DNA from 3 places in the Vibrio sp. 2132-1 genome. Region 3 is predicted to be linked to each of the others. Evidence: predicted binding sites of a transcription regulator. Region 3 holds the regulator's gene; each other region holds the start of a gene.
What was found. Region 3 encodes MetJ, which represses methionine synthesis genes. Its sites were predicted from a motif close to TTAGACNTNTANANGTCTAA; they were not measured.
Positions count from the first base shown of each region.

Region 1 (4,275 bases), on a different contig from region 3:
CTTATGTATCGCTATTTTGTACTAAGAAAATTTTTCCAATTGTTTTTGATACTTTTTCTCGAGAGCTTCATTGCCTGCTGCACGTTCAAGTTGAATCATGAGTTGCAAAGAGGGCTTCTTCACGCCATACATTTGATTGAATCTCATTAATCGAATTCTAGCTTCAGTATAATCACCGCTATCAATTTCTATTTTAGCGAGTTGCAAAATCGATTTTGGTCTATGGGGATCATGATCGATAGCTCTAGTAAAGTAGTATCTCGCTTTGTCTTTATCTTGTGATTTTAGAGCACAAAAAGCTGCATTCTCATAGCTCGCTGGAATAAGGTAGTAATAAGGCTGCTCAATGGCTCGATTAAACATCTGATCGGCTTTTTCGAAGGCACCTCGCTTGCAAAGAAAAGTACCGTAGTTATTGAGCACATTTCCGTTTTTAGTGTGTTGGCGTAGAGAGCGTTTATACATCTGTTCGGCTTTAATATCTTCACCAACCGTTTCGTAGTAGTGAGCCATAGATAATTGCGCGCGATAGTATTGAGGTGCGTGGTTTAAGGCTTGTTGTAAGTTATCATGCGCGCGAATCATGTTACCGCCGTCTAAATAACCTAAGCCAAGTGCGATACGTGATTCTGCCATTGCCACAGGATCGGCTTTAACGACAGGGCTTCCATCTTCTTTCACCGTCACGCAACCCACGAGTGCAAACTGAGACAATAATATTAGTGCACCGAGCTTTGCTGTTTTCATTCTTTATCCCTACATCCCTGAATCTTTCTGCATGATATGAATTACTTAGCAAAAGCCTATTGAGGAAAAAACACTATGCGATCAGGTTTGCAAACTGTTATGAAAAAGCCGCCATATGGCGGCTTGGTTCACATATTACATTTCGGTAATGATGAGTGCTTTGTTTGCTTATTTTGAAGCTAATCGTCTTTAGTGAAAGCATCTTCACTGAAGTGATCGAGGTCGTACGGTGTTTGCTGATAAACACAGTAGTTCAGCCAGTTTAAAAAGAGGAGGTGTCCATGGCTTCTCCAGCTTGCAATTGGTGGGTTATCTGGGTTGTTGTTTGGGTAATAGTTGACAGGAATAGCGGGCTCCATACCTTCGCTTAAATCTCGGATATATTCATTATGTAAGGTGTGAGAATCATACTCAGGGTGTCCTGTGACAAAGACATTGCGTTTGTCTTTTGTGGTGGCCAAGTACACACCTGCGACATCCGATGTCGCTAAAATGTCTAAGTCAGTATGCTCTTCTAGAAAGTGAGGCGAAAAATCTGCGTAACGCGAGTGAGGAGCCAAAAACGTGTCATCAAATCCACGTAAGATAGGGTGAAATTGATGATGGATTTGGTGATGATACACGCCTGAAAGTTTTTCTTTACGCGTTTTTTTAGGTAGATCGTAGAGTAGCTTTAGTCCTGCTTGCGCAGCCCAGCAAACATAAAGAGTGGATGTCACATGATCTTTTGCCCACTCCATGATGGTTTTGAGATGATCCCAATAAATGACATCTTCAAATTGCACCAAACCTAATGGAGCTCCAGTAATGATCATGCCATCGAAGTTTTTATCTCTCACCATTTCAAATTGGCGATAAAACGTGTCTAAATGTTCAGTTGGCGTATTTTTACTCGGGCGGTTATCAATGCGCAGTAATTCGACGTTAACCTGTAGTGGGCTGTTTGAGAGTAGACGCAGAAACTGAGTTTCAGTCTCTATTTTTTTTGGCATCAGATTAAGGATCAGCACTCTTAAAGGACGTATTTCCTGACTCGCTGCACGCGTTTCACTCATCACGAAGATGTTTTCTGTCCTTAATACATCGGTAGCTGGTAATTGATCTGGAATTCTAATTGGCACGACTTTCTCTCCCTAAGTATAGTCAATCTAGACGTCTATACTTCTAAAGCTAACTTAATTAAGTTTAGATGTCGATACGAAATCCGACTTTTCAATCTACTCTTTACATTATGGTAAACCGTACTCGGGGTTGTCACACAATTGTGACTAAAGCAGAGTTTCTGATGAGATAGGTTTGAAACGCAGTGTGTACTATTTGCTGGTAATTATGCGATCACGTTAATATGTGAAGGTGACTTCGTAGTAAGGAAGTCTCAAATTAATGAGCCATACTAAAAACAATCAGCTCACCATTTTGCATTAATGTGCATATTTGGAAACATCGTCAGTGGAGGACATTATGTTCGGTATTTTCAAGAGAAAGACAAAGATTCAGAGCATAGCTCAAGAAGTTCCTTGCGTGCTACTGCATTCGTTTGGTGATAAAGACATTTATACGCCGGAAGAGATTGATCAAGCTCTTCAAAAGCTGGGTTATGATAAGAGCAAGGATATCAGTCATTATCAGTATGCGTATGGAATGTTTGCCGATGAAGCCTCTTACGAGCTCCTAGAACTAACGGATGAGCTAGGTAATTATGGTCATTTCCAACGTGAAGTAGGTAAGATGCTACTCAATACACCTGAGCCGATTGATATGCATATCTACTTTGAAATTTCTCGTCAGCACCAAAACGTCAGCCTTTCACCTGGTCATCAAAAAGTAAGCGAAAGTGATGGTGTGTAAACATCGTTAGTGGTATTCCATCGTGAGATGAGTTGGGTATAATGCGCGGCCTAATTATCCGGACATGTTGTCGGTTACATTTCTGTTGAGCGTTAATGCCTTATGTTCAAAATGCTTGTCTCTATGCCACCAATGTTGGCGCTGTCGATAGCGATTGTATGTGAAGTGATTGCCACTTCTTATATTCCCAAAACAGAGCAATTTACGAAAGTAATGCCGAGCACAGTCGTTTTGATTGGTTACGGCATCGCTTTCTTCTTGCTTTCCGTCACAGTGCAAACAATGCCTGTCGGGGTTGTTTATGCCATATGGAGTGGTGCTGGGATCGTTTTGGTTGCGACGGTTGGTTACTTTGTTTACGGACAGCGGCTAGACTTACCAGCCCTAGTTGGTATTGGGTTTATCATCGCTGGTGTGTTGATCGTAAATTTATTATCCAAAACAGTAGGGTACGAATAACGCCACTCTACTTGTTAAGTGAATAAGAAGCCGCAGCGAGAAATTGCTGCGGCTTTTTAGTACAAATTCAATCGCTAATGGCGAGTATTGATATGATGTCTTATTGTTGCATTCATCACGGTCGCATTATGTGATTGAACAATAGGCATTATTTAGCGCATTGAAAATACAAAGTTATGTTTCTTCAAACTTTAGGAAAGGGCAGTAGATAAATCACTCCGATAGATGTTAACGTGGCGACTCATCTTTACTGCTTTTTCATTCCCTACATATTTCTGCAAAGTTCTTATTGTGTAGTGTGTCGAAGAACCATAGAATCCGCGCGCTTTAATTTATGTTATTAGCGTTATCAATGATAAAAGTGCAGTCCATTATCATTGTTTTTATCACTTATAGATGGGCACATCTGACAATACTTACATGAACAAATACAAAAAGCCTGCATTCAAGGCCGAATTTCTTTTGCCTCGTTACTGGGGAACGTTAATTATCATTAGCGTGATGTACTTACTTAGCCTCCTTCCTTTTAAAGTTCAACTAGCTTTGGGACGCAACATTGGTCGTTTAGCTATGCGAATCATGAGAAAACGTCAAGTTACTATCAGACGCAATCTTGAGCTTTGCTTCCCTCATATGGAAGAATGCCAACGCGAAGCAATTCTAAAAGACAACATCGACAATACTGGCATCGCACTTTTTGAGACCGCAATGGCATGGTTTTGGTCAGATAAACGGGTAAACAAACACGTCACGATAAAAGGCATGGAGCATCTAGAGGCTTTAGAGAAGTCAGGCAAAGGTGCATTAATGTTGGCCGTACACTCAATGAATCTAGAGTTAGGTGCTCGAGCTTTTGGCATTAAAAAGTCTGGAACCGGTGTTTATCGCCCAAACAATAATCCGTGCTTTGATTATTTTCAGTATAAGGGACGCTCTCGCTCTAATCGTACACTGATTGATCGTAAAAACGTCAAAGCCATGCTTGAATCACTTAAAACGGGTGAGCGGGTTTGGTATGCACCGGACCACGATTATGGTAACCGACGCTCGACATTTGCACCGTTATTTGCCGTTAAAAATGCTTGTACTACGACAGGTACAAGTTTGTTGGTTGATTCTACAGATTGCGCCATTGTGCCTTTTACGATGGTAAGAGGAAAAGACGGACACTATACCCTAACCATTAGTGCGCCCGTCGACGGTTTCCCGAAAGAGGATCAT
Region 1 covers NZ_JAWPON010000004.1:34,865-39,139, reverse strand. Annotated here, with positions in the region: gene pilW (type IV pilus biogenesis/stability protein PilW) at 22-747, opposite strand; gene metA (homoserine O-acetyltransferase MetA) at 927-1,868, opposite strand; gene R8N47_RS05155 (DUF6559 family protein) at 2,209-2,595, shown strand; gene R8N47_RS05150 (DMT family transporter) at 2,719-3,054, shown strand; gene R8N47_RS05145 (LpxL/LpxP family Kdo(2)-lipid IV(A) lauroyl/palmitoleoyl acyltransferase) at 3,475-4,275, shown strand, end outside.
Region 1: metA (homoserine O-acetyltransferase MetA) is a predicted target of MetJ. The motif match lies at 1,896-1,915, and genes of this name have one in related genera.

Region 2 (4,275 bases), on a different contig from region 3:
GCTGTTGCGTCACTTCGCATTGAAGCATTTATGATCGTGTTTGCTATTTTCTACTTCTATTCTCAGGTTCAAACCAAGAAAACGCGTGAAAAAGGGCCACTATGGGCGATGCATTTAGCGAATGGTTTGGCCTTTGCGTATGTAAGTATTCAGGTATTTGAGCAATCAAGCTGGCCAGCATCGATAGCGATGGCGCTAATGATATTTTTCCTTGGGGCGTCATTTTCTCAATTGCTACTTACGATAGCTCGCAGCAGATTACAGGCATTTCACCGCATTTTACCAGTTACTGGCATTGTGTCTGGAATGCTATTAGTCATCGCAACGTTGTTTGCTTCTTACCAGTTAAATGAAGCTGCACTGAACGCTGCAACACAGCCAATCTTGCTGTCTTTAGCTATGCTAATTTCTTCAATTATCGTGTGGTGTTGGCATATTTTTACGCATAAGAAACCAGAAAAGGTGCAACTGAGCGTAGCTTTGTTGCTAGCACTCGCGTCGATGACGAGCCTGCAAGGTTTATTCTCTCTCGCGGCTTGACCTCTACTCTAAAGACAAAGTTAGACGGCTTATATCCAAGTGCTTTCTTGGTGCTTGGGTATAAGGTGATCACGTTTTAGATCTCACTCACTTTAAATTCGCGTGATTACTACTACGCTTGTTTATATACCTTGTCGAAGAGGAGAGTCGCGATGGATTTAAGCAATGTAGGTAATCTGGACAGCACTATTTTGCTAGGTATCGTCAACGAAAAGCTACGTTTAGAGTGCGACAGTTTTGACGAGTTAGTATCAGTGTATGAGATGGATGTAGAGTCTGTAGTCGGCAAGCTTGATATGCTCGGTTATCAGTACGATCCATTGACTAACCAATTTAAAGCATATCAACGCTAAGCCTTTCATAACCCAAATATTTTAAGCCACCTTGATTCCGTCAAGGTGGCTTTTACATTGTAGCCTCGCGGTTGCGAAAAAAGCTTGTAAGTAACGCTTCTCTCTCTCTGAGTGACGCGTTGCTGCAAACAAGCGACGCCATAAGCCTTGGCCGAAAGGTTTACTGGTAATAAGACCTTGGCGAGAAAATTCAGAAATCGCCCAATTGGGTAGTGCCGCCACCCCTAATCCAGCAGAGACCATCTGAACTAACATGAGAGTATTGTCGGCTTGCTTCCATTTCGCAGGTTCTATTCCTGCTGGCTGAAGAAAGTGTTTTACGACGTCTAGCCTCTGTTTTTGAACAGGATAAGAGAGCATGGTTTGATCTGCGAGATCTTGCGGATCAATAATTTCTTTTTCCGCCAATGGGTGGTTGGTTGCGGTAATTAAACGCATTTCAAAGTCGAATAGAGGCTCGTAGTGGACTTCAGATCGAGGTTGGATATCGGAAGTAATAACAAGATCGAGTTCGCCTGCCAATAAAGCTGGGAGTGGTTCAAAGCCAAAACCAGAGGAAAAGTCCAATGTTACGCTAGGCCAAGCAAGTTGGTACTCCCTAAGTGCAGGCATTAGCCATTGGAAGCAAGAGTGACATTCAATGGCCATATGTAATCGGCCATTGACGTCTTCTTTCAAGCTCGCTAAATCATTTTCTGCTCTTGCGAGTTTCGGAAGGATATCTTCTGCAAGACGCAATAGGATTTCTCCCTCTGAAGTGAACTTCACCGGACGAGTCTTTCTCAGGAACAGTTGCCCTCCAATTCGCGCCTCCAAATCTTTGATCTGATGAGACAGTGCCGACTGAGTGAGATGCAAAGCGGTCGCTGTCGCCGTTAGAGAGCCAGTGTCTCGAAGCGAAGTGAGTGTCCGCAAATGTTTTAGCTCTATCATGAATTCCTTTCATCCTTTGTTGCTCGCTATGAACAGAATAGCAATCGTGTAAATAACTTAACGACAAAAAATGGATATGTAAACGTCTAGACGTCTATTTGTTGTTTTTATCTGCGAATCATGTCGCTTCATGATGAATTTTTTTAATAAACAAGTTGAATAAATGGACGTTGTTCTAATATCAGATGAGAGCGATAGTTTAGCCATCCAGACATCTCATTCTTTACCGAAAGATGCTCTGATCCAAACAAATTGAACAAAATTGAGAAAGGAATAGGGACATGGCGACAACGACTCACATACTAGGTTATCCACGCATTGGTGAAAAAAGAGAATTAAAATTCGCTCAGGAGAAATACTGGCGAGGAGAAATTGATCAAGCTGAGCTTAAAAAGGTTGGGGCAGATCTACGCGCCAAAAACTGGCAAACACAAACGGATGCTGGTCTGAGTTTTGCCACAGCTGGCGACTTCGCTTGGTACGATCATGTACTGACGACCACGTTGCTATTGGGTCATGTGCCAAAGCGTCACGCTGGTGGTTTCCCTAACCTGGATACGTTGTTTAAAGTGGGTCGCGGTCAATCTCAGGCGGGTTGCAGCTGTGCGGGCGCTGCGGCATCGGATATGACCAAATGGTTCAACACAAACTACCATTACATCGTCCCTGAATTCAGTAAGGACGATACGTTTGAAGTGAGCTGGCCCCAACTGTTTGAAGAAGTCAATGAAGCGCTTCAAGCTGGCCACCAAGTGAAGCCTGTTTTGCTTGGCCCAGTCAGTTACCTTTACTTGGGCAAAGAGGTCGAAGAAGGGTTTGACCGCTTAACCCTGCTACCACGCTTACTTACTGCTTACCAAGCTATTTTGGCAAAGCTAGCAAGTCAAGGTGTTGAGTGGGTTCAGATTGATGAGCCAATTTTGTCACTGGAGCTAGAAAGCAAATGGGCTGATTCGTTTAAGCTGGCCTACCAAGTGATTCGAAGCGATGTAAAAGTGCTGCTAACGACGTACTTTGACTCCGTAAGCGATACGCTAGACAAAATTGTAGAGTTACCGGTGGATGGTTTGCATATCGATTTATCTACCGTCCCTAAGCAGCTTGACGATGTAGTTACCAAGTTACCGGAAGATTGGGTGCTTTCTGCTGGTGTTGTGAATGGTCGTAATGTGTGGCGTTCAGATTTAAGTACCCAACTCGAGCGTCTACAGCCAGTCAAAGAGAAACTGGGCGACAAACTTTGGGTTGCCAGTTCATGTTCTCTGCTACATAGCCCTGTTGATTTAGCACTGGAAACAGAACTGAGCGAAGAAGTAAAAAGTTGGTTTGCCTTTGCAAAACAAAAAGTGGCAGAAGTCGCCTTGCTTGGCCGAGCGCTCGATGGTGATCAAAATGCGATTCGCGCTTGTGATACCTATAGCCAGCCAATCAAAGCGCGCAAGACAGCAACACATGTGAATAAACCTCAAGTACAAGCGCGTTTAAACAACATTACCGCGTCACTTGCCGAGCGCAGCGCACCTTATGCAGAGCGTGCTGCGCATCAAGCTGAAGTATTGGGCTTGCCTTTGTTGCCAACAACGACAATCGGCTCTTTTCCTCAAACGGGTGAAATCCGGGTGCAGCGCAGCGCTTATCGTACAGGTCAATTATCTGAGTCTGAATATATCCAAGCACTTAAAGGACATATTGCTGACGCAGTGAAACGTCAAGAGGCGCTCGACCTAGATGTGCTTGTTCACGGTGAAGCAGAGCGTAACGACATGGTGGAATACTTCGCTGAGAACTTGGCGGGTTTTCAAACGACCAAATTTGGTTGGGTACAGAGTTATGGCTCTCGCTGTGTGAAACCTGCCATTGTAGTTGCTGACATTGAACGTGAAAAACCGATCACGGTTGAATGGTCGACGTACGCCCAGTCGCTAACCCGCAAACAGATGAAAGGCATGTTGACTGGACCAGTAACGATTTTATGTTGGACGTTCCCACGTGAAGACATCACACGTCAAGAAATTGCGCAGCAACTTGCTTTGGCACTGCGTGATGAGGTGTCTGACCTGCAAGATGCAGGCATCAATATCATTCAAATTGATGAGCCAGCCATTCGAGAAGGTTTACCACTAAAAAAACGCGATCACAAAGCGTACTTAGAATGGGCCGTAAATGCGTTTAAGGTCTCTGCGGCAAGTGCAAAACCAGAAACTCAGATTCACACTCATATGTGTTACAGCGAGTTCAATGAAATCATTGATTCGGTTGCGGCACTCGATGCGGACGTCATTACCATTGAAACATCTCGCTCGAATATGGAGTTGCTGAAAGCATTTGAAGAGTTCAATTACCCGAACGAAATTGGCCCTGGTGTTTATGACATTCACTCACCAAACATTCCTACGGAAGAATGGATTGAAGGTTTAATCAAGAAAGCGGCAGAAAAAATTCCGGCTCA
Region 2 covers NZ_JAWPON010000003.1:310,178-314,452, forward strand. Annotated here, with positions in the region: gene R8N47_RS04840 (hypothetical protein) at 1-540, shown strand, start outside; gene R8N47_RS04845 (DUF4250 domain-containing protein) at 693-893, shown strand; gene metR (HTH-type transcriptional regulator MetR) at 915-1,826, opposite strand; gene metE (5-methyltetrahydropteroyltriglutamate--homocysteine S-methyltransferase) at 2,108-4,275, shown strand, end outside.
Region 2: metE (5-methyltetrahydropteroyltriglutamate--homocysteine S-methyltransferase) is a predicted target of MetJ. The motif match lies at 1,905-1,924, and genes of this name have one in related genera.

Region 3 (4,275 bases):
GATAATAACGCGGCCAATAGGCGAGCAGACCATACTTCTCCGTGTCCCAGTACCGCAGCTTTTTGCGCATTAGTGAGTGGTGCAGTCAGCTCCGAGAGAGTACTGAACTCATCATGTAATAAAGCTAACAGCTCTTCTTTTGCTTCACTCTCCAACAAGCTTTCTATTAGCTCAGTTTGGAACTGTCTTAAGCTTTGAAGCGCTTCATGCGCAATTCGGCCATCTTTATTTAACCCTTCCAAAAACTCAATCAAGCGATTAGTGGTTTTTCCTGCAGCAGAGACGACCACAAGATCATTTTCTGTCGAATACTCTTTGAGAATACCCACAACGCGTAAGTAGCATTCTGGGTTTGCTAAGCTACTGCCACCAAACTTATGCAGCTGACGTTGTACAGTCATTGTTATCGTCTCCTATTACTGGGTAGCTTTAGCGAACGCTTGTTCTAAATCTGTGATGAGGTCTTGTGCATCTTCCAAACCGACAGACAAACGCAATAGTTGATGAGAGACCCCAGCCTCCGCCAGTGCCTCCTCACCCATTGCACGGTGAGTCATGGATGCCGGGTGGCAAATCAAACTTTCTACACCACCTAATGATTCAGCTAATGAAAACAGTTGGAGCTCTTTCACAAACACCTTTAACTGCTCAAACGAACCAGCAAACTCAAAACTCAACATAGAGCCAAAGCCCGTTTGCTGCTTTTTAGCAATGTCGTGACCTGGATGTTCCGGCAGGCTTGGATGATAGATAGTTTTAACTAACGCTTGTTTCTGTAGGTAAGCCAGTACCTGCTGTGAGCTCTCTTCATGTACTTTCATACGAGCACCAAGCGTACGAATACCTCGCAGTGTCATGTAACTATCGAAAGGTGTGCCCGTTGCACCAATACAATTGCCCCACCATGCAAGCTCTTCTGCATGCGCTTCTGTGTTGGTGATGATTACCCCACCAATTACGTCCGAATGACCGTTGATGTACTTTGTTGTGGAGTGGATAACAAAATCCGCACCTAGCTCTAAAGGTTTTTGGTACACGGGTGTCAAAAAGGTATTGTCCACCGCAACTAACGCGCCGACTTGTTTCGCTTTTTCACAAGTAGCTGCAATATCCACTACGCGAACCAGAGGGTTTGACGGAGTTTCTAGCAAAATGAGTTTTGGTTTTTGTGCCAATGCAGCATCTAAAGCCTGTTCGTCTGATTGATCGACAAACTGAACCTTAAAATCGCCTTTATTAGCTCGGGTATTAAAAAGACGATAGGTACCACCATAACAATCGTGAGGAGCAATAATGAGATCATCTGGGCCGAGAAAAGCGGAAACCCATAAATTTAATGCCGACGTACCGCAGTTAGTAACAACCGCTCCTTTTCCAGACTCGAGTTCAGATAGCGCACTTTCCAACAGTCCGCGGTTTGGATTACCAGATCGTGTGTAATCATACTTGGGCACTTCACCAAAAGCAGGAAAACCATAGTTAGTGGAAAGATAAATAGGTGGAACGACAGCATGATATTGGCTGTCTGATTCAATACCAGTGCGTACTGCAATGGTCGCAGGTTTGCGAGTGCTCATGGGTGTATCCTTTCACGGGTAATGACTTCTAAATAGGAATGCGCTATATCTAATGAGTAACATAAAGTGATCAACACGCTTCCTTTGCTGTTATGTTCACTTTACTCGTCAAAAAATGAGACGTCAACACTTCTAGACGTCTATATGTCTTTGCTTATGGCGGTAAATGCAGCTAAAATCAGCACCTAAATTATTTTTAACCGATTACATAAATGAAGGTGTGCAATGGCTGACTGGAATGGCGAATACATTAGCCCATATGCAGAGCACGGCAAAAAAAGCGAACAAGTAAAAAAAATTACCGTCTCTATCCCGCTAAAAGTTTTAAAGGTGCTAACTGATGAGCGTACTCGCCGTCAGATCAATAACTTACGCCATGCAACCAATAGCGAATTGCTATGCGAGGCATTTTTGCACGCGTACACAGGTCAGCCACTTCCGACAGATGAAGACCTTCGTAAAGACCGTCCTGATGATATTCCAACAGAAGTAAAAGCGCTGATGACGGAAATGGGCATCGAATTTGAGTCATTCGACGAAGAATAAAAAAGCCTGATAAGAGGTTTCAGGTAATAACTCTTGCCTCGAGCCAAATGAATGACATAAAAAATGGGACGCAATAGCGTCCCATTTTTGTGTATCACATCTGAAAGATATATTACTCTGCCATGTAGCTTTCAGGCATCTCGATACGAGCTACACCTGAATTAACCGCCGCCTGAGCAACCGCTTTTGCAACACGTGGTAGCAAACGTGAATCCATTGGTTTTGGAATAATATAGTCCGCACCAAACTCTAGCTTATCAACACCTGCAGCCTTCAATACGGCTTCAGGTACAGGCTCTTTTGCTAGCTCACGAATCGCCTCAACGGCTGCAAGTTTCATTTCATCATTGATTTCACTTGCACGCACATCAAGAGCACCGCGGAAAATGAATGGGAAACACAATACGTTGTTAACTTGGTTAGGATAATCACTACGGCCAGTACCCATGATCAAGTCATCACGAACTGCGTGAGCAAGTTCCGGCTTGATTTCAGGATCCGGGTTAGAACATGCGAATACGATTGGCTTATCTGCCATCAACTTCAACGCTTCCGCTGGCAATAGGTTTGGACCAGATACACCTAGGAACAGATCTGCACCTTCAATCACGTCTTCTAGTGTGCGCTTATCTGTATTGTTCGCAAATAGCTGCTTATATTCATTAAGATCATCACGACGAGTGTGAATCACACCTTTGCGATCTAGCATGTAGATTTTTTCGCGCATTGCGCCGCATTTGATCAGAAGCTCCATACACGCTACAGCGGCAGCGCCAGCGCCAAGACAAACAATTGTTGAATCTTCAAGTTTCTTACCTTGAAGTTCGATTGCATTCAGCATACCCGCTGCCGTTACAATAGCAGTACCATGTTGATCATCGTGGAATACTGGTACATCACAACGTTCAATCAGACGCTTTTCAATCTCAAAACAGTCTGGTGCTTTAATATCTTCAAGGTTGATACCGCCAAAAGTGTCTGCAATGCTCGCAACAGTATCAACAAATTCATCGATCGTGCGGTGCTTAACTTCAATATCAATAGAGTCAAGACCTGCAAAACGCTTAAACAGTAACGCTTTACCTTCCATCACTGGCTTAGATGCAAGTGGACCTAGGTTACCTAGACCTAGAATAGCGGTACCGTTAGAAATAACAGCAACCATGTTCCCTTTTGCAGTGTACTTGTACACGTTATCCGGGTTTTGTGCGATTTCACGCACTGGCTCTGCAACACCAGGGCTATATGCAAGGGCAAGATCACCCGCCGTTTCCGCAGGCTTTGTCAGTTCGACAGCAATCTTTCCTGGAGTTGGATAAGCATGGTAATCCAATGCTTTTTGGCGATGTTCTTCTTCTGGAGTGGCTGCTTGGTGGTTGTCTTCAGACATGGACGTTTCTCTTTTTTATTTTTAGGTAAGGGGGCATAAATTCTATCGGATAGAAATCAAACTTCATAGGCAAGATTGCGAGCAATATCCTTAAAAAGCCGATAATAAAAGAGATTAGACCAGATAACGGGGTTAAGCACCCGATTTTCGAGTCAGGTGCTCTTTCTTCTTACTATTATTGGAGTATGCAAAATTAGAAAGTATCGTTACTCTTCGTCCACGTATTGCGCTTGGAGATAATTCTCAATACCAGACATTTCAATCAAGCCAAGTTGCGTCTCTAGCCAATCAACATGTTCTTCTTCATCTTCAAGAATATCTTGGAAGAGATCTCGAGACACATAATCTCGAATGTCTTCAGCGTAGGCAATCGCATCTTTTAAATCTGGAATAGCCGCCATTTCAAGCTTTAAGTCACACTCGAGCATTTCCTTGGTATCTTCACCAATCATCAACTTACCTAAATCTTGTAGGTTCGGTAGGCCTTCAAGGAACAAAATACGCTCAATTAGATGATCGGCATGCTTCATCTCATCGATAGATTCGTGATATTCCTTGTCTGCTAGGTGCTTTAAGCCCCAGTCTTTATACATTCTGGCGTGAAGAAAATACTGATTAATAGCGACGAGCTCGTTACCGAGCACTTTATTGAGATGTTGAATGATGATTGGATCGCCTTTCATGACAAAACCCTCCTCTTTGGCTTCATTTAAATGTAGAAGCAAATGAGAAGGTGTCAAAATGTAAGGCAAATAATTACTG
Region 3 covers NZ_JAWPON010000023.1:631-4,905, reverse strand. Annotated here, with positions in the region: gene R8N47_RS20765 (bifunctional aspartate kinase/homoserine dehydrogenase II) at 1-401, opposite strand, end outside; gene R8N47_RS20760 (O-succinylhomoserine (thiol)-lyase) at 417-1,577, opposite strand; gene metJ (met regulon transcriptional regulator MetJ) at 1,803-2,123, shown strand; gene R8N47_RS20750 (malic enzyme-like NAD(P)-binding protein) at 2,236-3,513, opposite strand; gene bfr (bacterioferritin) at 3,720-4,196, opposite strand.